One region of the Bradyrhizobium sp. WBOS08 genome, then DNA from elsewhere that is predicted to be linked to it. Evidence: predicted binding sites of a transcription regulator. Region 1 holds the regulator's gene; each other region holds the start of a gene.
What was found. Region 1 encodes HrcA, which represses chaperone genes, less so after heat shock. Its sites were predicted from a motif close to GTTAGCACTCNCNNNNNGNGAGTGCTAAC; they were not measured.
Positions count from the first base shown of each region.

Region 1 (8,004 bases):
CGAATCAAGTCGGAGCGAAACGATGCCGCTGCGCGACGACATAAGCGCCCTTCCGCCTCGCGGCGGAAGCCGGCACGGCGGCGTTCAGCATAACGGCTGGGAATTGATCGATCGTTGCGGGTCTCGGTCCCGCAGAGCCCGACACCGTGGCCTCCCCCACGAGGGAGGAGGCCGTTGGTGCGCGTGGGGTCCAAGTCGCCCGCATCATCACCCTCTCGGGGCTTAAGCGGACTTCTTGCTGTTCTTGTCGTCGTCGACCTCGGTGAATTCCGCGTCGACGACGTCGTCCTTGGCCGCGTCCTTCTTGGCGTCGGCCTCGGCCTGCTGCTTGTACATGGCCTCACCGAGCTTCATCGAAGCCTGGGCCAGCGTGTTGGTCTTGGCCTTGATCGCCTCGGCGTCGTCGCCCTTCAGCGCTTCCTTGAGGTCGCTGACTGCGTCCTCGATGGCGCGGCGCTCGCTCTCGGCCACCTTCGAGCCGTGCTCGGCCAGGGCCTTCTCGGTCGAATGCACCAGGCCATCCGCCTCGTTCTTGGCAGTGACGGCCTCGCGGCGCTTCTTGTCCGCCTCGGCATTGGCCTCAGCGTCCTTGACCATCTTCTCGATGTCGGCTTCCGACAGGCCGCCGGAGGCCTGGATGCGGATCTGCTGCTCCTTGCCCGTGGCCTTGTCCTTGGCCGAGACGTTGACGATGCCGTTGGCGTCGATGTCGAAGGTCACCTCGATCTGCGGCATGCCGCGCGGAGCCGGCGGAATGCCCATCAGGTCGAACTGACCGAGCATCTTGTTGTCGGCCGCCATTTCACGCTCGCCCTGGAAGACGCGGATGGTGACCGCGTTCTGGTTGTCCTCGGCGGTCGAGAACACCTGGCTCTTCTTGGTCGGGATCGTGGTGTTGCGGTCGATGATGCGGGTGAACACGCCGCCCAGCGTCTCGATGCCCAGCGACAGCGGGGTCACGTCGAGCAGCAGCACGTCCTTGACGTCGCCCTGGAGCACGCCGGCCTGGATCGCAGCGCCGATCGCCACGACTTCGTCCGGGTTGACGCCCTTGTGCGGCTCCTTGCCGAACAGCTGCTTGACGACTTCCTGGACCTTCGGCATGCGCGACATGCCGCCGACCAGCACGACTTCGCCGATCTCACCGGCGGTCACGCCGGCATCCTTCAGCGCCTTGCGGCAGGGCTCGACGGTCTTCTGCACGAGGTCGTCGACCAGCGCCTCGAACTTGGCGCGCGTGAGCTTCATCGTCAGATGCTTCGGACCGGTCTGGTCCGCGGTGATGAACGGCAGGTTGATCTCGGTCTGCGTCGTCGAGGACAGCTCGATCTTGGCCTTCTCGGCGGCTTCCTTCAGGCGCTGCAACGCGAGCTTGTCGTTGCGCAGGTTGATGCCCTGCTCCTTCTGGAATTCGTCGGCGAGATAACCCACGAGGCGCATGTCGAAGTCTTCGCCGCCGAGGAAGGTGTCGCCGTTGGTGGACTTCACCTCGAACACGCCGTCGCCGATTTCGAGAATGGAGATATCGAACGTGCCGCCGCCGAGGTCGTAGACGGCGATCGTGCCGGCCTTGGTCTTGTCGAGGCCGTAGGCGAGCGCGGCCGCGGTCGGCTCGTTGATGATGCGCAGCACTTCGAGGCCCGCGATCTTGCCGGCGTCCTTGGTCGCCTGGCGCTGGGCGTCGTTGAAGTAGGCGGGAACGGTGATGACGGCCTGGTCGACCTTCTGGCCGAGATGGGCTTCCGCGGTCTCCTTCATCTTCTGCAAGATGAACGCCGAGACCTGCGAGGGCGAGTAGGTCTGGCCGTCGGCCTCGACCCAGGCGTCGCCGTTGGAAGCCTTCACGATCTTGTAGGGAACGAGCTTCTTGTCCTTCTCGACCATCGGGTCGTCGTAGCGGCGGCCGATGAGGCGCTTCACTGCGAAGAAGGTGCGCTCGGGATTGGTGACGGCCTGGCGCTTGGCCGGCTGGCCGACGAGACGCTCACCGTCGTCCGTGACGGCGACGATCGAGGGCGTCGTGCGCATGCCTTCGGAATTCTCGATGACTTTGGCGTTCTTGCCGTCCATCACGGCGACGCACGAATTCGTGGTGCCGAGGTCGATCCCAATGACCTTTCCCATGGTCCTGATATCCTTCTTTTTGCGGCAGGTTGGCTGGGCCCAGAAGGCACCCAAACCGAAACCCCCTAAGATCAAACATCCGCGATATTGCGATGATTGAGGCTCATATAGGAGGGGGGGAGGGGCCCGCAAGGACCGAAGCTACGTTTCTGCGGCTAAAACATCCGGTTCTGGAAGATCATATCCGGTCTTCACCGCACTTGCGGGTGAGGAATTATTAACAGGTTCGGGCTTCGGCAAGCCCCCGCTACCGCGGGCCCGTCCGCCCTGTCGCCGCAAGCCCAAACCCGCTAAAAGGCGACCGGCCCGGCAGCCGCCAATGCCGCCCCGCGCGACAAAGCGGCCCGGCGGCCGACCATCGAACGGCCTCAATGTGAACCAATCAGAGTGCCCATGAAGCTGATCCGCCCCCTCGCCGCGCTCGCCCTTCTCGCCGCTTCCGCGCTTCCGGTCCTCGCCGCCGACGCCGTGTTTCCGCCCGGCTTGCGTCTTGGCATGGTGCCGCTGGTCGGCCTCAACACGGCCAAGACCTTTCCGGGCTTCGAAAGCGAGGACGGCAGCGTCAAGGTGCTGGTCACCGAGCTGCCGCCGGCCGCCTATGGCGAGGTCGTGAGCGCCTTCAATTCCAATCCGGCCGGAGCGAACGGCGTCAAGCAGGACAAGGTCGAGACCCCCGCCGGCCTTGCCTATTTCACCACCGAGACCGGCAAGGCCGGCGACACCCCGGTGAAGCGCTATTCGATGATCGTGCCGGGCGCCGGCTTCTCGGGCTATGTCGCGGTCCAGGTCCCGGAGAATGCGACCAAGATCTACACCGACGAGGCGGTGCGGCAGATGTTTGCGACCGCCACCACCCGCAGGCAGGTCTCGGCCGAAGAGCAGATCGCGCTGATGCCGTTCAAGATCACCGATCTCGCCGACTTCAAGGACATCCGCACGCTGGCGCCGGGCGCCAGCATTATCCTCGCCGACGGCAATGAGAGCGCAGGCTATGAGTCGAAGCCGTTCATGATCCTCGGCCTGATCGGCGCCACTCCGCAAGCCGCCGAGGACCGCGCCCGCTTCGCCCAGGAGGCCGCGCTGCAGATTCCCGGCGTGCGCGAATCCCGCGTCACCATGTCGGAGCCGATCCGCATCAACGGCCAGCAAGGTTTCGAGACCCGGATCGACGGCGTCATCGGCAAGGACAAGACGCCGGTGACCGTGGTGCAGTGGATCCGTTTCTCGAGCGGCGGCGCTTCGCTGCGCATCATCGCCAGCGCCCCGCGCGACCAGTGGCAGGCCGCCTTCACCCGCTTCCGCGCCGTGCGCGACGGGATTCAGCCGAAGGGTTGAGGCGGTCCCACAGATTCGCTGTCGTCCCTGCGAACGCAAGGGACGACAGTGAGTTTAGGTTCGCCAGCCCAACCCCTCACCAGTCCCGGCCGCATTTTCGGGCTTCTGTTCGTATACGAACGGAACTAGGCTTCGCTCCCGTTGGATCACCTTTAGGGGAGGCGAACGATGCTGGATCGGCGACAAATCTTGGCAATGCTTGGGACGACGGCGCTGGCGACGCTGGCGCCGAGTGCACTCTTTGCAACGGCACCGATCAAACCTGACGACAGCTCCGCGCTGCTCGTGATCGACGTGCAGAACTGCTTCCTGCCGGGCGGCAGCCTCGCCGTGAAGGACGGCGAGCAGGTGGTGCCCGTCATCAACAAGATCTCGAAGGCGTTCGCGAACGTGGTGATGACGCAGGACTGGCACACGCCGGGCCACGTCTCGTTTGCCTCGGTCCACTCCGGCAAGAAGCCGTTCGAGACCGTCGACCTTCCCTACGGCAAGCAGGTGCTGTGGCCCGACCATTGCGTGCAGGGCACCGACGGCGCGGCGCTGTCCAAGGACCTTGCGATCCCGCACGCCGAGCTCATCATCCGCAAGGGTTTTCACAAGAACGTCGACAGCTATTCGGCCTTCCTCGAGGCCGACGGCAAGACCTCGACGGGCCTTGCCGGATATCTGAAGGGACGCAAGATCAAGCGCGTCTTCGTCGCAGGGCTCGCGACGGATTTCTGCGTCGCCTGGACCGCGCTCGATGCGCGCAAGGCGGGCTTCGAGGTCTATGTGGTGGAAGACGCCTGCCGCGGCATCGACACCCAGGGCTCGCTCGCCAAGGCCTGGGCCGATATGGCCAAGGCCCGCGTGAAGCGGATTCAGTCGAGCGATATTGCGGTGAGCGCGTAAAGCAGCGCGCTATCCTTCCGTCATTCCGGGGCGCGCGTCAGCGCGAGCCCGGAATCCATTGCGCGGTTGTCTCTGCTGCTTGATGGATTCCGGGCTCGCGACTTCGTCGCGCCCCGGAATGACAGCAACAATCAGTTCGGCGCCCCGCTCGATTCGTTGTTGTTCGCCGCGGCCGCTGGCTTTGCGCCGCCCTTGGCGACGCCGACCAGCGCCGGGCGCAGCACGCGCTCGCCGATCGTGTAGCCGGCCTGCATGATCTGCACCACGGTGCCCGACGGCACCGACGGATCGGGCACTTCGTACATCGCCTGGTGGAAGTTCGGGTCGAACTTCTGGCCCTGCGGATCGAGCTTCTTCACGCCGTGCTTTTCCAGCGCGCTATGCAGCGCGCGCTCGGTGAGCTCGACGCCCTCGATCAGCGAGGTCAGGCCGGGATCGGCGGTGGCACGCGCCTCGGCCGGGACGGCGTCGAGCGCGCGTTGAAGATTGTCGGCGATGTCGAGCACGTCGCGGGCAAAGCCGGTGATGCCGTAGAGGCGGGCGTCGGCGACTTCCTTGGTGGTGCGCTTGCGCAGATTCTCCATCTCGGCCAGCGTCCGCAGCATGCGATCGCGCGCCTCGGCGACTTCCTTCTGCAGGGTCTCGACCGAGCCGGGCTCGGGATCGTCGGGCATGATGTAGGGCTTTGACGCCACGGGCTCGCCAGTCGGCGCGGCCGCGTCTTCGGGTTGCCGGTCTCGATCGGTCATCGGCTCTCTTCTCGAACTCGTCTGGACTCAAGGTGGTCTGGGATTGTTGGCCCGCATATCGTGCTTTGAGCCGCGAAAATCAAGCGCCCGTGATCGGCGGAAAGGCCGGTCAGCCCCCCAAAAGGCGGCTGACGATGCGGGCGGCATAGTCCACCGTCGGGATTACACGGGCATAATTCAGCCGCGTCGGGCCGATCACCCCGAGGACGCCGACGATGTGACCGGCGGCATCCCGATAGGGCGCAATGATGGTGGAGGACCCCGACAGCGAGAACAGCTTGTTCTCGCTGCCGATGAAGATGCGCACGCCCTCGGCCGTCTCGGCCCGGCCGAGCAGATCGATCACGCCGCGCTTGGTCTCGAGATCGTCGAACAACAGGCGCACCCGCTCCAGATCCTCCAGCGCGTGGAGATCTTCGAGCAGATTGGCATGGCCGCGCACGATGAGCTGGCGGTCCTCGTTCTCGCCGCCGGACCAGCTGGCGATTCCGGCGGAAATCACCTTCTGTGCGAGCTGGTCGAGCTCGGCGCGGGCCTCGCCCAGCGCCGTCTCGAGCTCGAGCCGCGCCTCGGCCAGGGTGCGGCCGCGGATTCGCGCATTGAGGAAATTGCCGGCTTCGGTGATCGCCGAGGAGGGAACTCCAGGGGGCAGCGTCAGCACACGGTTCTCGACCTGACCGTCCTCGCCGACGAGGATGACCAGGGCTTTCTCCGGTTCCAGGCGGACGAATTCGATGTGCTTGAGCCGCGCATTGGACTTTGGCGTCAGCACCACCGCCGCGGCCCGCGTCAGTCCGGACAGCCGCGTCAGCGCCTGGTCCAGCGCCGCCTCGACCGAGTGGGCCTGGCCTACGGACGTGAGCTGGCTCTGGATCGACTGCCGTTCGGCCTCGTTGAGGTCGCCGACCTGCATCAAGGCATCGACGAAGAAGCGCAGACCGAGTTCCGTCGGCAGCCGGCCGGCGGAGGTGTGCGGCGCATAGATCAGGCCGAGCTGTTCCAGATCGGCCATGACGTTGCGGACCGAGGCCGGCGACAGCGGCATCGCGATCAGGCGCGAGATATTGCGCGAGCCCACGGGCTCACCGGTCGCGAGGTAACTTTCGACAATTTGACGAAAGATATCGCGGGAACGCTCGTTGAGCTGGGCGAGGCCTGCGCGCGGCGCGATCAGATGAATCGGATCGTGATGGGCCACAGCGGTAACTCCTCTCAGATCCTCATAATTTGTCCATCCCGGGCGCTTCTGACAAGCGTGGCGTTTGCCGGCCCGGAATCAGGGGCCGAATAAGCCCTTGCCGCCCACCTTCGCCCCACCTACAAGCACCGCCAACAGCCATACCCCGCGAGTTTTGGAGGATTTCCCATGCGGCCAAGCCGCCGTGCGCCCGACGAATTGCGCCCCGTGACGCTGGAGCGCGGCGTGGTCAAATATGCGGAAGGCTCCTGCCTGGTGAAATTCGGCGACACCCATGTGCTGGTCACCGCCACGCTGGAGGACCGCCTGCCGCCGTGGCTGAAGGGCCAGGGCCGCGGCTGGGTCACCGCCGAATACGGCATGCTGCCGCGCGCCACCTCCGAACGCACCCGCCGCGAGGCCGCCGCCGGCAAGCAGAGCGGCCGCACCGTCGAGATCCAGCGCCTGATCGGCCGCTCGCTGCGCACCATCGTCGACCTCGAGGCCCTCGGCGAGCGCCAGATCACGGTCGATTGCGACGTGCTGCAGGCCGACGGCGGCACGCGCACGGCCTCGATTACCGGCGCCTGGGTCGCACTGGCCGACTGCATCAATTGGATGAAGGCGCGCAACATGATCAAGGCCAACGTCATGCGCGACAACGTCGCCGCGATCTCCTGCGGCATCTACAACGGCACGCCGGTGCTCGATCTCGACTACGCCGAGGATTCGGAAGCCCAGACCGACGCCAATTTCGTCATGACCGGCGACGGCCGCATCATCGAGGTGCAGGGCACGGCGGAACGCGAACCGTTCACGGAAGCCGAGTTCCTGGCGCTGATGGCATTGGCGCGCAAGGGCGTCGCGCGCCTCGTGGACTTGCAGAAACTGGCCGTGGCGTAGTCAATAGGCCCATGCACCGCCGAATCACCGGAAAGCTCGTCATCGCCACCCACAATCCCGGCAAGCTGGCCGAGATGCGGGAGCTGCTCGCGCCCCACGGCGTCGAGGCGGTGTCGGCCGGTGAGCTCGGCCTCGCCGAGCCGGAGGAGACCGGCAACGATTTCCGCAGCAACGCCGCGATCAAGGCGATCGCGGCGGCACAGGCGACCAAACTTCCCGCCTTCGCCGACGATTCCGGCATCGTGGTCGACGCGCTCGACGGCGCGCCCGGCATCTACAGCGCGCGCTGGGCCGGCCCGGCCAAGGACTTCAACGCGGCGATGGCGCAGATCGAGCGCCTGTTGCAAGAGCGCGGCGCCACCACGGCGGACCGCCGCAGAGCGCATTTCGTCTCCGCGCTCTGCGTGGCCTGGCCCGACCATCACCTCGAACAGGTCGAGGCGCGCGTTGACGGCACCCTGGTCTGGCCTCCGCGCGGCAATGCCGGCTTCGGCTACGATCCGATGTTCCTGCCCGATGGCCACGACCGCACCTTCGGCGAGATGGAGAGCATCGAGAAGCACGGCCTGCCGCCACTCGGTCTCGGCCTGTCGCACCGCGCCCGCGCCTTCGTGAAACTGGCGGAGATCTGCCTTGAGCCGCGCTAGAGCGTTTTCGAGCGAAGTGGATACCGGTTCGCGCCAGGAAAACGCGTCAAAACAAGAATCTGAAGCCTTCGGCGTCTACGTGCACTGGCCGTTCTGCCTGTCGAAGTGTCCTTATTGCGACTTCAACAGCCATGTCCGCCACGCCGCAATCGACGAAGCGCGCTTTGCCTCCGCGTTC
Region 1 covers NZ_CP028988.1:2,789,667-2,797,670, forward strand. Annotated here, with positions in the region: gene dnaK (molecular chaperone DnaK) at 223-2,124, opposite strand; gene DCM80_RS13250 (hypothetical protein) at 2,518-3,459, shown strand; gene pncA (bifunctional nicotinamidase/pyrazinamidase) at 3,628-4,350, shown strand; gene grpE (nucleotide exchange factor GrpE) at 4,482-5,099, opposite strand; gene hrcA (heat-inducible transcriptional repressor HrcA) at 5,209-6,297, opposite strand; gene rph (ribonuclease PH) at 6,466-7,179, shown strand; gene rdgB (RdgB/HAM1 family non-canonical purine NTP pyrophosphatase) at 7,191-7,826, shown strand; gene hemW (radical SAM family heme chaperone HemW) at 7,843-8,004, shown strand, end outside.

Region 2 (8,004 bases), 660 kb from region 1:
GAAGCGGTCCTTGCGGTCGGAATTCCTCGCGATCGGGTAACAGACGTCGAGCACGGCCGCGGTGACCGTCTTGCCCTGGCGCGTCTCCTTCAGGATCACGTCGGCATTGCCGTCCATCAACCCGTCGAGGGAGGTGAAATAGCGCGTCTCCACGCCGCCGGGCGCCGTGGCCTTGGGCGACAGCTTCACCTGGGCGGAAGCGACCTCAGGCGCAGCCGCAAGCAGGGCCGCCAGCAGAGCCGTCAGGACAATCGTCAGACAAACCGGAAGCGCGCGCATCGCGAAAATCCCTGATCAAGAATCGGCGCGCCACCGTAGTGGGTTTTGGCCGTCGGTTGAATCGGAAAGCTGAAGGCAGGATCGGCAAAAAAGAAGGCCGCCCGGAGGCGGCCTTCACAACACTGTAATGGAAGGACGGAGTTAGAAGCCGCCCATGCCGCCGCCGGCGGGCATCGCGGGCGGGGCTTCCTTCTTCGGCGTCTCGGCGACCATGGCCTCGGTAGTCACCAGCAGGCCGGCCACGGAGGAGGCGTCCTGCAGCGCGGTGCGCACCACCTTGGCGGGATCGATGATGCCCTTCTCGACCATGTCGACATAGTCCTCGTTCTGGGCGTCGAAGCCGAAGGTCTCGGACTTGTTCTCCAGGATCTTGCCGACCACGATCGAGCCTTCCACGCCGGCATTCTCGGCGATCTGGCGGATCGGGGCTTCGAGCGCCTTCAGCACGATGTTGATGCCGGCCTGGACATCGTCATTGTCGTTGGAGAGGCGGCCGACGGCCTTCTTGGCGCGGAGCAGCGCGACGCCGCCGCCGGGGACGATGCCTTCCTGCACCGCGGCGCGGGTGGCGTTGAGCGCGTCCTCGACACGGTCCTTCTTCTCCTTGACCTCGATCTCGGTCGCGCCGCCGACGCGGATCACCGCGACGCCGCCCGCGAGCTTGGCGAGGCGCTCCTGGAGCTTCTCGCGGTCGTAGTCCGAGGTGGTCTCCTCGATCTGGGCCTTGATCTGGCCGACGCGGGCCTCGATGTCGGGCTTCTTGCCGGCGCCGTTCACGATGGTGGTGTTCTCCTTGTCGATCACCACCTTCTTGGCGCGGCCCAGCATCTTGACCGTGACGTTCTCGAGCTTCATGCCGAGGTCTTCGGAGATCAGCTGGCCGCCGGTCAGGATCGCGATATCCTCGAGCATGGCCTTGCGGCGGTCGCCGAAGCCCGGCGCCTTGACGGCGGCAACCTTGAGGCCGCCGCGCAGACGGTTGACGACCAGGGTGGCCAGCGCCTCGCCCTCGACGTCCTCCGCGATGATGACGAGCGGCTTGCCCGACTGCACCACCGCTTCCAGCACCGGCAGCATGGCCTGCAGGCCCGAGAGCTTCTTCTCGTGCAGGAGGATGTAGGCGTCCTCGAGCTCGGCGGTCATCTTCTCGGGGTTGGTGACGAAGTAGGGGCTGAGATAGCCGCGGTCGAACTTCATGCCTTCGACGATGTCGACTTCGGTATCGAGCGACTTGTTCTCCTCGACGGTGATGACGCCCTCGTTGCCGACCTTCTGCATCGCCTGGGCGATCATCTTGCCGATGGCGGCATCGCCGTTGGCCGAGATGGTGCCGACCTGGGCGACCTCGGAGGAGGCGGCGACCGGCTTGGCGCGCTTCTCGATGTCCTTGACGACGGCCGCCACGGCGCTGTCGATGCCGCGCTTGAGGTCCATCGGGTTCATGCCGGCGGCAACCGCCTTGGCGCCTTCGCGCACGATGGCCTGGGCCAGCACGGTCGCGGTGGTGGTGCCGTCGCCGGCGAGGTCGTTGGTCTTGGAAGCGACCTCGCGCACCATCTGGGCGCCCATGTTCTCGAACTTGTCCTCGAGCTCGATCTCCTTGGCGACGGTGACGCCGTCCTTGGTGATGCGGGGCGCGCCGAACGACTTCTCGATGACGACGTTGCGGCCCTTCGGGCCGAGCGTCACCTTGACGGCGTTGGCGAGAATGTCGACGCCGCGCAGCATGCGATCGCGCGCGTCTCCGGAAAACTTGACCTCTTTGGCAGCCATTTCTGCAATCCCTCGTTTTTCGTGATGTGTCTGCCGCTCGCTCGTCGCGTCGCTTCCGGGATCGAACCCGGCGGAATGATGGATGCCCGGATCGCGTGGATCCGGGCACGACATTCAGCGGCTGTTCAGTCGGATGGCCTTAGGCCAGCACGCCCATGATGTCCGACTCCTTCATGATCAGGAGCTCTTCGTTGTCGATCTTGACCTCGGTGCCCGACCACTTGCCGAACAGCACGCGGTCGCCGACCTTGAGGTCGATCGGGGTCAGCTTGCCGGTCTCGTCGCGGCCGCCCGGGCCGACGGCGACGACCTCGCCCTGGGACGGCTTTTCCTTGGCGGTGTCCGGAATGATGATGCCGCCCTTGGTCTTTTCCTCGGCGTCGATACGTTTGACCACGACACGGTCATGCAGCGGACGAAATTTGGATTTAGCCATGACGTTTCCCTTTGGAGGCTCGCTTCGGAAGGAGTGGAAGTGGGTGCGGCGGCGCTTCCGTCCATCCCCTATCCCGAAGATCGAACGGCGCGCTTAGCAATCGGGCTTTCCGAGTGCTAATAGTGGGCTCGGAAATATGGCTTGGCCGCGATCCTGTCAAGCAAAGGTGGTTAAGCGATTGGTGAGGCGGATATAGGATGGTGGCATTGGAAACTTGTTCGGGGCGCCGACGTATCAAAGGACGTCATTGCTCCGGCAGCTTTTTTGCGCTTGGCTGCAGGAGGGGTGCGGCCATGGTCTTGCTCGGGGGAATGCCATGATCAGTTCAGCTCACGCGCGCGCGGTTGCCAATCTGGCGGCTGCCTCTTGTCTGGCGCTGTTGCTGGGCGCCTGTGGCGGCGGCATGAGCCTGCCGTCCTTCTCGTCGTCCCCGCCGCCGCCCGAAGCGGAGCCGGGCGTCGCCCCGGAAATGCCTGCGACCATTCGCGCCGACGAGATCGTGGGCCGCTGGGGTCTGGCCTCGTTCCAGAACCCGGCCGACCGCGCCCGCACCGAGGCGGCCGCCCGGGCCCAGTGCAAGAATCCCTACGTGATCACCGCCGGTTCCTCCGGCGGCGTGATCATGCATCTGGCCGACCAGGCGACGCCCCAGGAGCTGCGGCTGAAGGGCTCGCCGAGCGGCAAGAACTACATCGGGCCGGCGGGGCCGACCCCGGGCGACCAGGACCGCGAAATCATCTCCTTCGACGGCCGCGTCCTGATCACCCGCTTCATCGACAAGGACGCCGCCACCCGTTACGGCAACATGGTCTACGTCCGTTGCGCACCGAGGGCGTAGTCACCACACTTTGTCATGCCCGCGCAGGCGGGCATCCAGTACGCCGCGGCTTCTCGGCTCGAGCCTCGCTGTCTCTGGAATACTGGATCGTCCGCCTTCGCGGACGATGACAGCGGAGTGTATGACCAAAAGCAAAAAAACGCCGGCCCCAGGGCCGGCGTTTTGCTATTCCGTAGTCCGCGTCCGCTCAGTCGAACAGCGCGTCGATGTCGTCCTGCGAGGCGTGACCGACGTCGCCGTTGAGCTTCGGACCGTTGAGCAGCTTTTCGTCCTCGCTGCGATTGTCCACATGCGCCGGCACGTGGGACTTGATCGCGTCGACGCCGCCCCAGATGTCCATCATCGCATTGATGTGCTGCTCGATGAACTTCATCGTCGTCATGACCTTGCTGATGCGCTGGCCGGTCAGGTCCTGGAAGTTGCAGGCTTCGAAGATCGAGATGACACGTTCCTGGATGTCGTCGGCGAGCCGCTTCTGCTGGTCGATCGAGTCCACCTTGGACATCGCGCTGGCGGCCTGGTCGATCGATTCCGCGGCTTCGAGGATCTGCTGCGTCGCCTGTTCGGTGCCGCCGACCACTGCGCCGAGCTCGCCATTGACCTTGGCCATCTCGCCGCCGTCGAAGCTCTTGCCGTGCAGCGTCGCGATCTCGCGCTTGGTGCGGTCGATGGCGTCATGGATCAGGTCGAGCTCGACCTTCAATTTCTCGCACTGCTCGATCTGGGCCCGATAGGTCTCGAGCATCGTGCGAGCCTCGGAAAGCTCGTGGGCGGTGGAGGCGTCGATCGCCGCCATGGCCGCGCTACCGGACAGCGGGGCCGCCGTGACGCCCTTCGCCATCTGCGCGCGGATCGCGCGTAGCTCGGCCATGATCTCGCTATGCATCGGGATTGCCTCTTCGGTTACGTCCAAAATCGGCATCTCGCCACCAGCGATATCCTCGACGCGAAAACGTTTGCGGTGAACAGCCATCAGGATACTCCCCCCACCTCACACACGCGTCTTTGTAGGCAGAAGCGATTTAACACGAAGTTCACAGCCGGAACTGTTGTGCGGCGTCGCGCGCCGCATTGCAAAGAAGCGATTAACCATGGCTGCGCCGCGTTCATCGAAAATAAACGCTGATCGCCAAATTGCCGCTGCGCTCGCGACGTGGTGAATCCAAACGCGCCTTCCGTTTACCAAACAAAACGGCTTTTGCCTTTTATTGACCACGTCGAAGGGTGCGGATCAGCCACCGGCTCTCCACGACGCATGTGATCTAGACGAAACAGTACAGAGTACGTCGATGTTCAAGAAAATGTCTGTCGCGCTGCTCGGCAGCGCCTGCACCTTCATGGCCGGCGCGAGCGACGCCGGCGCCTTCGACAACAGAGTGCCGAGCGATCCGCCTGCGGTGCTCTATGCGCCGCAACTGCCGCCGGCGCCGGTGCGCGTCGCCTCCAATTCGAACATGGGCGGCGGCTTCATCGAATTCCTGTTCGGCGACGGCCCCGGCCGCGGTCCGGCCTACGCGCCCGAGCGGCCGGTGTATCAGCAGCAGCCGGCCTATTACGATCAGCGCCGCCTGCCGCCGATGGGCGAGCCGCAGATGCAGGGCGGGTATCAACAGGGCGGGTATCAGCCGGGGGGCTATCAGCAAAGCGCGCTCCAGCAGGAGGCGGTCGATCCGCGGCAGCGTCCGCTCGATCCGAAATTCGAGAAACAACTCGTTGACTATAGCGGCAAGGAAAGTCCCGGGACGATCGTCGTCGATACCCCGAACAAGTTCCTCTACCTGGTCGAGGGCAACGGCCGGGCGATGCGCTACGGCATCGGTGTGGGGCGTCCCGGCTTCACCTGGTCCGGGGTGAAGTCGATCACGGCCAAGCGCGAATGGCCGGACTGGACGCCGCCGGCCGAGATGCTGGCGCGCCGGCCGGATCTGCCCCGGCACATGGAAGGCGGTCCGGAAAATCCGCTTGGCGCCCGCGCGATGTATCTGGGCTCGACGCTCTACCGCATCCACGGCTCCAACGAGCCCTGGACCATCGGCACCAACGTTTCCTCCGGCTGCATCCGCATGCGCAACGAGGACGTCATCGACCTCTATGGCCGCGTCAATGTCGGCACCAAGGTCGTGGTGTTGTGATCGCCTGAGTTGCGAAATGAAAACGGCCGCCATCCGGGCGGCCGTCTTTGCTTGTGCGGCTATCGGACGACGTCACGCGTAGTCGCTGCCGCCGTCGTCGTCGCCGCCGAAATCGCTGTCGTCGGCCATGTCCATGTTGTCGCCGTGATCATCGTAGCTGTGATCGCTGTTGCTCCGGTCGTCGTTCGACGCCTGGTCGAAGAAGCCCTGGCGGGAATCCCGGTTCGAGCCGATGTCGTTGAGGCCGGCATCGCGCGCGAGCGATCCGCCGGACTGGTCGCTGCCACCCCAAGGACTTCCACCGGCGCTGCGGTCGCCGAGCGAATTGCCGTCGCCGAAGCCCTGCTGGTGCGATCCGCCGCCCATCATGCCGCGGATGCTGGAGAGCAGTAGCGAGCCGCCGACGACGCCGGCCGCGGCCGCCGCGGCGGTGCCCAGGAACGAGCCGCCGCCACCGCCGCCCACGGGCGGGGCACCGTAACCTTGCCCCGGACCTTGTCCGTAAGGCGGCGCGCCGTAGCCGGGTTGGGTCTGCATCGCCTGTCCGGTGTTCCACGCCGGCCGCGAGTCGCGCGGCGGCACGTTCGGAACCGAGCCGCGCGAGGGGCCGCCGCCGAACAGCGTGTCACGCATGGTGTCGAGGAAGCCGCCGGACTGTGCCTGCTCGGGCGCATGCGCCGCTTCCAGCTCCTGGATGCGGGCATTCGCACGCTTCAGCGCCTCGTCCTGCACCAGCGTGGTCTGCACCAGCGCATAGACCGCGCCGGGCGCCTTGCGCAGGCCATCGGAGATCGCGGCGATCGCATCGGGATCGCGCGGTGCATTTTCCAGCTTTGAGAGCCGGGCGAAAAGGTCGTCGACGAGCTGGCGTTCCTGCGGCGTCATGATCAGTCTCCCTCGCGCAAAACAAGCGCGAGCCAGATGTAGGGTTCCATTGTGGCCCCAACAGTGCCGGCCGGATTAAATTTCGGTATGCGACAAGCTGCCCCGCGGCCTGCCTCCGCCGTTTCACCCCAGCGTGGCGCGGCTGTCCGCCAGCAGGCGCGCGAAGGCGTCGCTGGCGAGAAAAGCGTGCTCCCGCTCGCGGACATCCGTCATCGGGTCGAGGCCGGCAAGGACATCGTCGACGAAGCCGGGATGGCACATGACGAGGCCGCCGTCGGGGAGGCCTTGCAGGAATTGCCGCATCAGCGCGCCGAAATCGGCCGCCCGCGTGAAATCATAGGCGCCGGCAAAGGCGGGATTGAAGCTGAGGCCGGCGCTGCCGGCGCGGCGGCGGAACTGCGCGCTGAGACCGTCGAGCACCATGGCCTTTGGCGTGGCCAGCCGATGCCTCAGCGGAAGATTGCGGCCGCCCTGGCGGACCCAGGCGTTTGGCGCAGCCTCGGCCACCGCATCGACGAAGCCGTCGCGCACCTGCGGAAAGAGCTGCACATGCTGGTGACCGTCGACGAAGTCGGGAGCGCGGCCGAACGCGTCCATGAAGGCGGCGAGCTGCGCCTTCACCTCGTTGCGGACGAATTCCCGGTCGAGCCGCCGCAAGACGCCCGCGCGCAACAGCTTTGGAAACGGCATAAACATGTCGCCGTCCAAGGGGCGGAAATGCATGGTGAGCGGCCGGAACGGCGCCGACAGCGTCACGTGCAATCCAATCCCGCAGCGCGGGCTCGCAGTCGCGGCGTCCTGGAGCGCTGCGACCTCGCTGCGCGCGATCGCAGGTCCCACCACCATCACAGAGGTGGCGTTGAGGCGGCCGCGTTCGATCAGGTCGCGGATGGCGCGGTTGACGCCCGGGCTGATGCCGTAATCGTCGGCGCAGAGCCAGATCTGTCGCGCCGGCGCCGCCGCGCTCATTCGGCCGCCGTCCTCTTGGCATCGTCGTCCGCCTTGCCTGCCTCGAAGTGCTTCTCGCTGTGCTCGGCGACGAAGTAGATCGGGCGCGCCTTCAGCTCGGAGAGGATCTTGCCGATATACTCGCCGACGATGCCGATCATGATGAGCTGCACGCCGCCGATCGTCATCAGGCCGATCACGAGCGAAGGATAGCCGGGCACCTGCTTGCCGGTCGTGAGCACCTCCCAGAGGATCGAAAGGCCGAACAGGAAGGCGCCTCCGGCGAGAATGACGCCGAACAGGCTGGCGAAGCGCAAGGGCGCCACCGAAAACGAGGTCAGGCCCTCGATCGACAGGCCGAGCAGGCTTGCGGCGTTGAAGGTGGTGACGCCATGGGCGCGCGCCGCCGGCTCGTAATCGACCCGGATCTGGCGGAATCCGATCCAGCTGGCGAGGCCTTTGAAGAAGCGGTTGCGCTCGGGCAATTGCCGGAGCGCGGCGACAGCGCGCGGGGAGAGCAGGCGGAAGTCGCCGGCGTCCTCGGGAATCTTCTGCCGTGCGCCCCAATTGATCAGCGCATAGAAGCCGTGCACGGCGAGGCGGCGCAGGAAGGTCTCGTTGTCGCGATGCGCCTTGGCGGTGTAGACGACGTCATAGCCGTCTTCGATCCAGTGCCGCACCAGCTGCTCGATCAGGGCCGGCGGATGCTGGCC
Region 2 covers NZ_CP028988.1:3,449,110-3,457,113, forward strand. Annotated here, with positions in the region: gene DCM80_RS16400 (hypothetical protein) at 1-279, opposite strand, end outside; gene groL (chaperonin GroEL) at 421-2,052, opposite strand; gene groES (co-chaperone GroES) at 2,192-2,488, opposite strand; gene DCM80_RS16415 (hypothetical protein) at 2,805-3,326, shown strand; gene DCM80_RS16420 (protein phosphatase CheZ) at 3,514-4,299, opposite strand; gene DCM80_RS16425 (L,D-transpeptidase) at 4,616-5,458, shown strand; gene DCM80_RS16430 (DUF2076 domain-containing protein) at 5,531-6,343, opposite strand; gene DCM80_RS16435 (ChbG/HpnK family deacetylase) at 6,467-7,312, opposite strand; gene DCM80_RS16440 (glycosyltransferase family 2 protein) at 7,309-8,004, opposite strand, start outside.
Region 2: groES (co-chaperone GroES) is a predicted target of HrcA. The motif match lies at 2,581-2,609, and genes of this name have one in related genera.

Region 3 (8,004 bases), 1.7 Mb from region 1:
CACCGACACGCCCTATTTGCAGATCGGCGAGCACAAATACGGCAAGCCGGTGCTCGACCGCGCCATGCATTACGACGTCGAGCTCTACGAGGCGCTGAAGACCGGCCTGATCTCGATGGACTCGACGATGCGCTCCAATCTCGGCGTCGGCCTGCCCATCGACGTGCTGGTGGTGCGCTCGGACGCCTGCGAGGCCGACCTCAACCACCGCATCGAGGCGGGCGAGCCCTATTTCCACGACCTGCGCTCGCGCTGGTCGGCGGCGCTGCGCGCAGCGCATCAGAACATTCCGCGGCCGCCCTATAAGAACGAAAAAGAACCGAAAACCTGACAACATGAGCAAAGGCAGGAAACAATGAGTGAAGCAAAAAAGATCGCATTGGTGACGGGCGCCGGCACCGGCGTCGGGCGCGCGGCCTCGCTGGCGCTGATGAATACCGGCTTCACCGTCGTGCTCACCGGGCGCCGGCTCGACATGCTCGAGGAGACCGCAAAGCTCGGCCCGGCGGGAAAGAGCCTGTGCGTCACCGCCGACATGACCAAGCCGGATTCCATCGCCGCGCTGTTCGACAAGGTGAAGGCGAGCTATGGCCGGCTCGACGTGCTCTTCAACAACGCCGGCATGGGCGCGCCCGCCGTGCCGTTCGAGGACCTCAGCCTCGAGCAATGGCAGGCGGTGGTGAACACCAACCTCACCGGGCCGTTCCTGTGCACCCAGCACGCCTTCCGCATCATGAAGGACCAAAACCCGCGCGGCGGCCGCATCATCAACAACGGCTCGATCTCGGCGCATGCGCCGCGGCCGTTCTCGGCCGCCTACACCTCGACCAAGCACGCCATCACCGGCCTGACCAAGGCCAGCAATCTCGACGGCCGCATGTACGACATCGCGGTCGGCCAGGTCGACATCGGCAATGCCGCGACCCCGATGACCGATCGCATGGTCAACGGCCCCGGCGTGCTGCAGCCGGACGGCACCACCAAGCACGAGCCACGCATGGACGCCAAGGCAGTCGGCGACGCCGTGGCCTATATGGCCGGCCTGCCGCTCGATGCCAACGTGCTGACGATGACGGTGATGGCAACGAAGATGCCGTTCGTCGGACGGGGCTGACACGTCGAGCGAAGCGCGTTACGAAGCCCACGATCTCGTGCCCCGGACGCGGCGCAGCGCTCCTTCGGCGCTGAGCTGCAGAGCCGGGGCCCATGCTGCGGCTCGCGAAGCGAAGCTGGGTCCCGGCTCTGCGCCGCAACGCTGACGCGTTGCAGCTTGTCCGGGACACGCGACCATCTCTACTTCAAAGTCTCCACCTGACGCTGGCTCGGGACAGCTTCCTCCAGGGGCACCACGACGGCATTGCCTTTGCAAGGCCGGTGCGGCCATAATCGCCGAGGGTTCGGGGACATCATGCTGCGGCTGCAATCGGCACTCGGCATTTTCGCATTGCTGTTGATCGCCTTCGCATTGGCAGAGAACCGGCGCGCCGTGTCGCTGCGCCAGGCGGCGATCGGCGTCGTCATCACATTCGCCACCGCGATCGTGCTGCTGAAGCTGCCGATCGTCGCGCACGCCTTCGGCACCATCAATGACGCAGTCGGTGCGATCTCCGCGGCCTCGCGCGCCGGGTCCGCCTTCGTGTTCGGCTATATCGGCGGCGGCCCGGCGCCCTTCGACGTCAAGGTGCCGGGCGCCGATTTCATCCTGGCGTTCCAGGCGCTGCCGATCGTGCTGGTCATGAGCGTGCTGACGACGCTGCTGTTCTACTGGCGCGTGCTGCCGCCGATCGTGCGCGGCATGGCCTGGCTGCTGGAGCGGACGCTCGGCGTCGGCGGGGCGGTGGGCCTGTCGACCGCCGCCAATGTCTTTCTCGGCATGGTCGAGGCCCCGCTGTTCGTGCGGCCCTACCTCAAGCAGATGACGCGCAGCGAATTGTTCCTGGTCATGACCGGCGGCATGGCGGGCATCGCCGGCACCGTGCTGGTGCTCTATGCAACGCTGCTGGCGCCCCTCATTCCCGACGCCGCCGCGCATTTCGTCATCGCGTCCGTGCTGGGCGCGCCGGCCGCAATCCTCATCAGCCTGATCATGGTGCCTGAAATCTCGGACAAGCGCACCGGCGGCACGCTTGAAGATCCCGAAATGGAAATGTCCGGCACGATGGACGCGATCGTGAAAGGCACCACCGCCGGCCTCGAGCTCTTGCTCAACATCGTCGCCATGCTGCTGGTGCTGGTGGCGCTGGTCTATCTCGTCAACGCCATGCTCGGCCTGCTGCCTCACATCGGCGGTGCCGCGATCTCCTTGCAACGACTGCTCGGCCTGGTGATGGCGCCGGTGTGCTGGCTGATGGGATTGCCGTGGGATCAGGCGGTCACCGCCGGCAGCCTGATGGGCACCAAGACCGTGCTCAACGAATTGATCGCCTATGTCGATTTCTCAAAGCTGCCGCCCGGCGCGCTCGATCCGCGCTCGCGCCTGATCATGCTCTACGCGATGTGCGGCTTCGCCAATTTCGCCAGCCTCGGCATCATGGTCGGCGGCTTGGGCGTGATGGCGCCGGAGCGGCGCGAGGAGATCAACGCGCTCGGGCTGAAGTCGATCGTGTCGGGGACGCTGACTACGTGTCTGATGGGCGCGGTGGTGGGGGTGGTGGCGTAGGTCTCGCTCCGCCGTCATTCCGGGGCGCGACGAAGTCGCGAGCCCGGAATCCATTTGACAACGGATGATGCGGCACAATGGATTCTCAGGTGCGCAATTGCGCACCGCAGTTCGCGCCACGCGCGCCCCGGAATGACGTCAAGCCTTCAACTCTACCGTCTTGAATTCCGCCGGCAGGATTACCTCCAAGAGCTCGACGTCGTCGGAGTAATCCAGGATCATGTGCTTGATCTTCGGTGGCTGGGTCCAGGCGCTGCCTTCCTTCATCAGGGTCTCGCCCTGCCCGTCCATGTAGGTCTTCACCCAGCCCTTGAGCACGTAGACCATCTGGAATTCGACGTCGTGGAAGTGCAGCTTGGAGACCTCGGCGGGATTGCAGGGGCCCTGCAGGCGGATGACATGCGCTTGCGCGAGACCGTGGGTCGCCTCGGCAATGCCGAGGTCGCGGTATTTCGCGTAGGCGCGCAGGCCGTCGGCCCTAAAGTCTTCCTCGCGGTGATGGCTGATGGCGATGCGTTGCCGGGGGCGCGCGGGCTTTTTCGGCGCCAGAACCGCCGGCTGCTTGACCGGCACGCGCACAGCGGCCTTGGCGCTGCTTCGCTTCTGGGCAACGGCCTGCACTGCACCGCGCGATTTGGTCTTCGTGGCCATTGGGTGCCTCCCCTGTTGTTGTTACGGGAGGCTAGCACGGAAACGGGTCTCGTGGCGCGCGCAAAGCGAGGCGTACCCACCGTTGAGGATCGCGAGAGATCGCGGGCACGGCGCGCACGCGCCTTTGCCCGCTCTCTGCACCGTCTCCGTCTCAATGCAGCCGGAACACGCCGTCCACGGCGCGCAGTTCGGCCGGCTTGATCAGCTTGGAATGCGCCACGGTGACCGAATGGAGGGGGCCGTCGAGCTTCTCCTGCCAGAACGCCAGGAAATCCTTCAGCGCCGGGAATTTCGGAAACATGTCGTAGTTCTGCCAGACGTAGGTCTGAAGCAGCGAGGGATGATCCGGCATCCGATAGAGGATTTGTGCCGTCGTCAGCCCGTAGCCCAGCATCTGTTTCCGGAAATCCTCGGAAACGGCCCCATTCCGCAGTCCCATGCCAAACCTCCTTTGCAGGAGCGCATTCAAGGGGCGGCCTGGTCGGTGTGCGCCTTACGAGCCACCCGGTACTGATGCGCTCACATGAGAGAAATGTGACGCAAACTGACAATTCATCTCAAGCCCAAAAGTTTAACAAGCTGTTGAAATTCAACGCGTTAGCAGCAGAGAACGCTCCGTGCTAATACGGGCGCGAGGCTCGGTTAACGATGGCGAGAGAAGCTGGCAATCCGTGCTTCCGAGTGCTGATTTTTTTGCTACAAACCCTTGCTCCCGCAAAATTCCTGTCCTATTTCAGCTCCGCGTGTGCTAGCACTCACGGGCACCGACTGCTAACAATCTCAAAACCTCAACCCGAGCAAATGCTTAGGAGGACTGCATGAAATTCCGTCCGCTTCACGACCGCGTCGTGGTCAAGCGCATCGACGCAGAAGAGAAGACCGCTGGCGGCATCATCATTCCCGACACTGCCAAGGAAAAGCCCTCCCAGGGCGAAGTCGTCGCCGTTGGTCCTGGTGGCCGCGACGAAGCCGGCAAGCTGATCCCGATCGACCTGAAGGTCGGCGACCGCGTGCTGTTCGGCAAGTGGTCCGGCACCGAGGTCAAGATCGACGGCCAGGACCTGCTGATCATGAAGGAGAGCGACGTGATGGGCGTTCTCGAAGTCAGCGAGTCCAAGAAGAAGGCGGCTTAAGAGCCCCTCTCCTCCCTCCAGTCAAACATCCAAGGAAAAATCCAGATGGCAGCCAAAGAAGTCAAATTCTCGGTTGATGCGCGCGACAAGATGCTGCGCGGCGTCGACATCCTCGCCAACGCGGTGAAGGTCACGCTCGGCCCGAAGGGCCGCAACGTCGTGCTCGACAAGTCGTTCGGCGCTCCCCGCATCACCAAGGACGGCGTCACCGTCGCCAAGGAGATCGAGCTCGAGGACAAGTTCGAGAACATGGGCGCGCAGATGGTGCGTGAAGTCGCCTCCAAGTCCGCTGACGCGGCCGGCGACGGCACCACCACCGCCACCGTGCTGGCCCAGGCCATCGTGCGCGAAGGCGCCAAGTCGGTCGCCGCCGGCATGAACCCGATGGACCTCAAGCGCGGTATCGACCTCGCGGTCGAGGCCGTGGTTGCGGACCTGCAGAAGAACTCCAAGAAGGTCACCTCGAACGATGAGATCGCCCAGGTCGGCACCATCTCGGCCAACGGCGACCAGGAGATCGGCAAGTTCCTCTCCGACGCCATGAAGAAGGTCGGCAACGAGGGTGTCATCACCGTCGAGGAAGCCAAGTCGCTCGAGACCGAGCTCGACGTCGTCGAGGGCATGCAGTTCGACCGCGGCTACATCTCGCCCTACTTCGTCACCAACGCCGACAAGATGCGCGTTGAGATGGACGACGCCTACATCCTCATCAACGAGAAGAAGCTCTCCTCGCTGAACGAGCTGCTGCCGCTGCTCGAGGCCGTGGTGCAGACCGGCAAGCCGCTGGTCATCGTCGCCGAGGACGTCGAAGGCGAAGCGCTCGCGACCCTGGTCGTGAACCGTCTGCGAGGCGGCCTCAAGGTCGCGGCCGTCAAGGCTCCGGGCTTCGGCGATCGCCGCAAGGCCATGCTGCAGGACATCGCGATCCTGACCGGCGGCCAGGCGATCTCGGAAGATCTCGGCATCAAGCTCGAGAACGTCACCCTCAACATGCTCGGTCGCGCCAAGAAGGTGATGATCGACAAGGAGAACACCACGATCGTCAACGGCGCCGGCAAGAAGGCCGACATCGAGGCGCGTGTGGCGCAGATCAAGGCGCAGATCGAGGAGACCACCTCGGACTACGACCGCGAGAAGCTCCAGGAGCGTCTGGCCAAGCTCGCTGGCGGCGTCGCGGTGATCCGCGTCGGCGGCGCGACCGAGGTCGAGGTGAAGGAGCGCAAGGACCGCGTTGATGACGCGATGCATGCGACCCGCGCGGCTGTCGAGGAAGGCATCGTCCCGGGCGGCGGCGTCGCCCTGCTCCGTGCCTCCGAGCAGCTCAAGGGCCTGCGCACCAAGAACGACGACCAGAAGACCGGCGTCGAGATCGTGCGCAAGGCGCTGTCGGCTCCCGCCCGCCAGATCGCGATCAACGCCGGTGAAGACGGCTCGGTGATCGTCGGCAAGATCCTGGAGAACAAGGCCTACAATTACGGCTTCGACTCCCAGACCGGCGAATATGCCGACCTCGTCAAGAAGGGCATCATCGACCCGACCAAGGTGGTCCGTACCGCGATCCAGAACGCAGCCTCGGTTGCGGCTCTGCTGATCACCACGGAAGCCATGGTTGCCGAGCTGCCCAAGAAGGCCGGCGCCGGCCCGGCAATGCCCCCCGGCGGCGGCATGGGCGGCATGGACTTCTAAGGTCCAACCACCTCAAGAACGACGAAACCCCGGCAGCGATGCCGGGGTTTTGTTTGTGGTCGTCATTCCGGGGCGCGCCCTCTTGGGCGCGAACCCGGAATCCATAACCACGAACCTGGTGGTTGTCCCGGGCTGGAAAGCAGCCCGGTTCGGATCCCTGATCCTCTAGTCCTCCAATCCTACCATCACTGCCCGCCCCCCTTCTTACGGACGACAGGCATAGGAGCCATTCCATCCGCCTGTGGTTATGGATTCCGGGCTCGCGCTTCGCGCGCCCCGGAATGACTGGCGGATAGAGCACAGCGCAATTGTCCGCGCCGCCCCGGAATGACGGAGCAAGCCTCACTCCACCTTGCCCATCCGCTCGAAGCGCGGCTCGTCGTCTTCGTCGAGTGACCAGATGATCCGCGTGACCTTGCCGATCAAATTGTCCATCGGCACGAAACCGAACGTCGACATGCGGCTGTCGGTGGAATTGTCGCGGTTGTCGCCGAGCACGAAGAAGTGGCCCGGCGGCACCGTGAAGACGGCGGTATTGTCCAGGAAACCGTCGTCGTCGCAATCGATGGTGACATAGAACGCTCCGCTCGGCAGCGTCTCGCGCCAGCGCTTGACCTTCGCCTCGTCGTCGCCGCCACAGGCTGAGCCGGCGGGCTTCGCCTCCAGGGCGACGCGCGTCACCGGACGGTCGTTGAGGACGAGGCGGCCCTGCCGCATCTGGATGCGGTCGCCGGGCAGCCCGACCACGCGCTTGACGTAGTCGACCGAATTGTCCTTCGCCGTCCGGAACACGACGATGTCGCCGTATTCCGGGTCGGCGGCAAGAATGCGGCCCGAGATCCAGGATGGCGCGAACGGGAGGGAATAGCGGCCGTAGCCATAGGCATATTTCGCGGCGAAGACGTAGTCGCCGACCAGCAGCGTCGGCGCCATCGAACCCGAGGGGATGCTGAACGGCTGGTACAGGACGAAGCGAAACAGGAGCAGCGGCGACCACAGCACCGGGACCAGCAGGATCAGGATGAGAATCGCCTTCCATTCCCGCGACTGGGCTCGCGAGGGGCGGATGGTTTGCGAAAGACTGGTCATGTGCTTGCCCCGGTCAGGTCTCCTCACGAGATTACGCAACCTTGGCGCGCACGCAATCCCTGCTCCGTGATCTTGGTCGCGCCTCGCCCGCACCGCGTTCAATGCGAAGGCCTTGAACGTCGCCGCCGTCAGAGCTGCGGGACGTCCTTGAAGCAGTGCCTGACCCAGTCGATCGTCACGCGGGTCGCTGCGTCGCGCTTGAGATGGTTCTGCACCAGGAGCCAGACGTCGCGCCGTTTCGACAACAGCGTGGCACGCAGGCCGCGGTCGGCGAGCAGCGCGGTGCAGCTGTGCTCGGGCAGCACGCCGACGGCCTGGTGGGACTGGATCATGGTCCGGATGATCCGGACATTGTCGGTGACGCAGCGGACGTTCGTCAGCCGCTTCGCGCGCAGGAATTGCGCCTCCGGAATGCTGTCGAGCTCGTCCGGATAGACGCAGGCGATCGGCTCGCCGCCGGAGCGGTCGGCGGGCTCGAAGAAATACAGCCTGACATCGCCGAGCTTGGAGATGGTGAAGTCGCCCTTTTCCGGCTTGCGCAGGCGGATGGCGAGGTCGGCCTGCCAGCGCGAGAACTTGACGTTGCCGCTGGAGGTGAGGAATTGCAGGGTCAGGCCGGGATGATCGCGCAGGAAGCTGCTGGCCCGCGGCGCCAGCAGCTCTTCGGCGACTGCGTTGGTCGAGGCGATGCGCAGGCGCCCGACAGGGCCCGGCTGGCTCTCCTTGATGCGATCGATCGCCGCGGCGTGGAGGGCCATCGCCCCGACATGCTCGAGCACCGCCTCG
Region 3 covers NZ_CP028988.1:1,134,441-1,142,444, forward strand. Annotated here, with positions in the region: gene DCM80_RS05495 (proteasome-type protease) at 1-331, shown strand, start outside; gene DCM80_RS05500 (SDR family oxidoreductase) at 356-1,114, shown strand; gene DCM80_RS05505 (NupC/NupG family nucleoside CNT transporter) at 1,409-2,659, shown strand; gene DCM80_RS05510 (cupin domain-containing protein) at 2,798-3,310, opposite strand; gene DCM80_RS05515 (usg protein) at 3,462-3,749, opposite strand; gene DCM80_RS05520 (co-chaperone GroES) at 4,129-4,443, shown strand; gene groL (chaperonin GroEL) at 4,489-6,129, shown strand; gene lepB (signal peptidase I) at 6,472-7,218, opposite strand; gene DCM80_RS05535 (LysR family transcriptional regulator) at 7,347-8,004, opposite strand, start outside.
Region 3: DCM80_RS05520 (co-chaperone GroES) is a predicted target of HrcA. The motif match lies at 4,058-4,086, and genes of this name have one in related genera.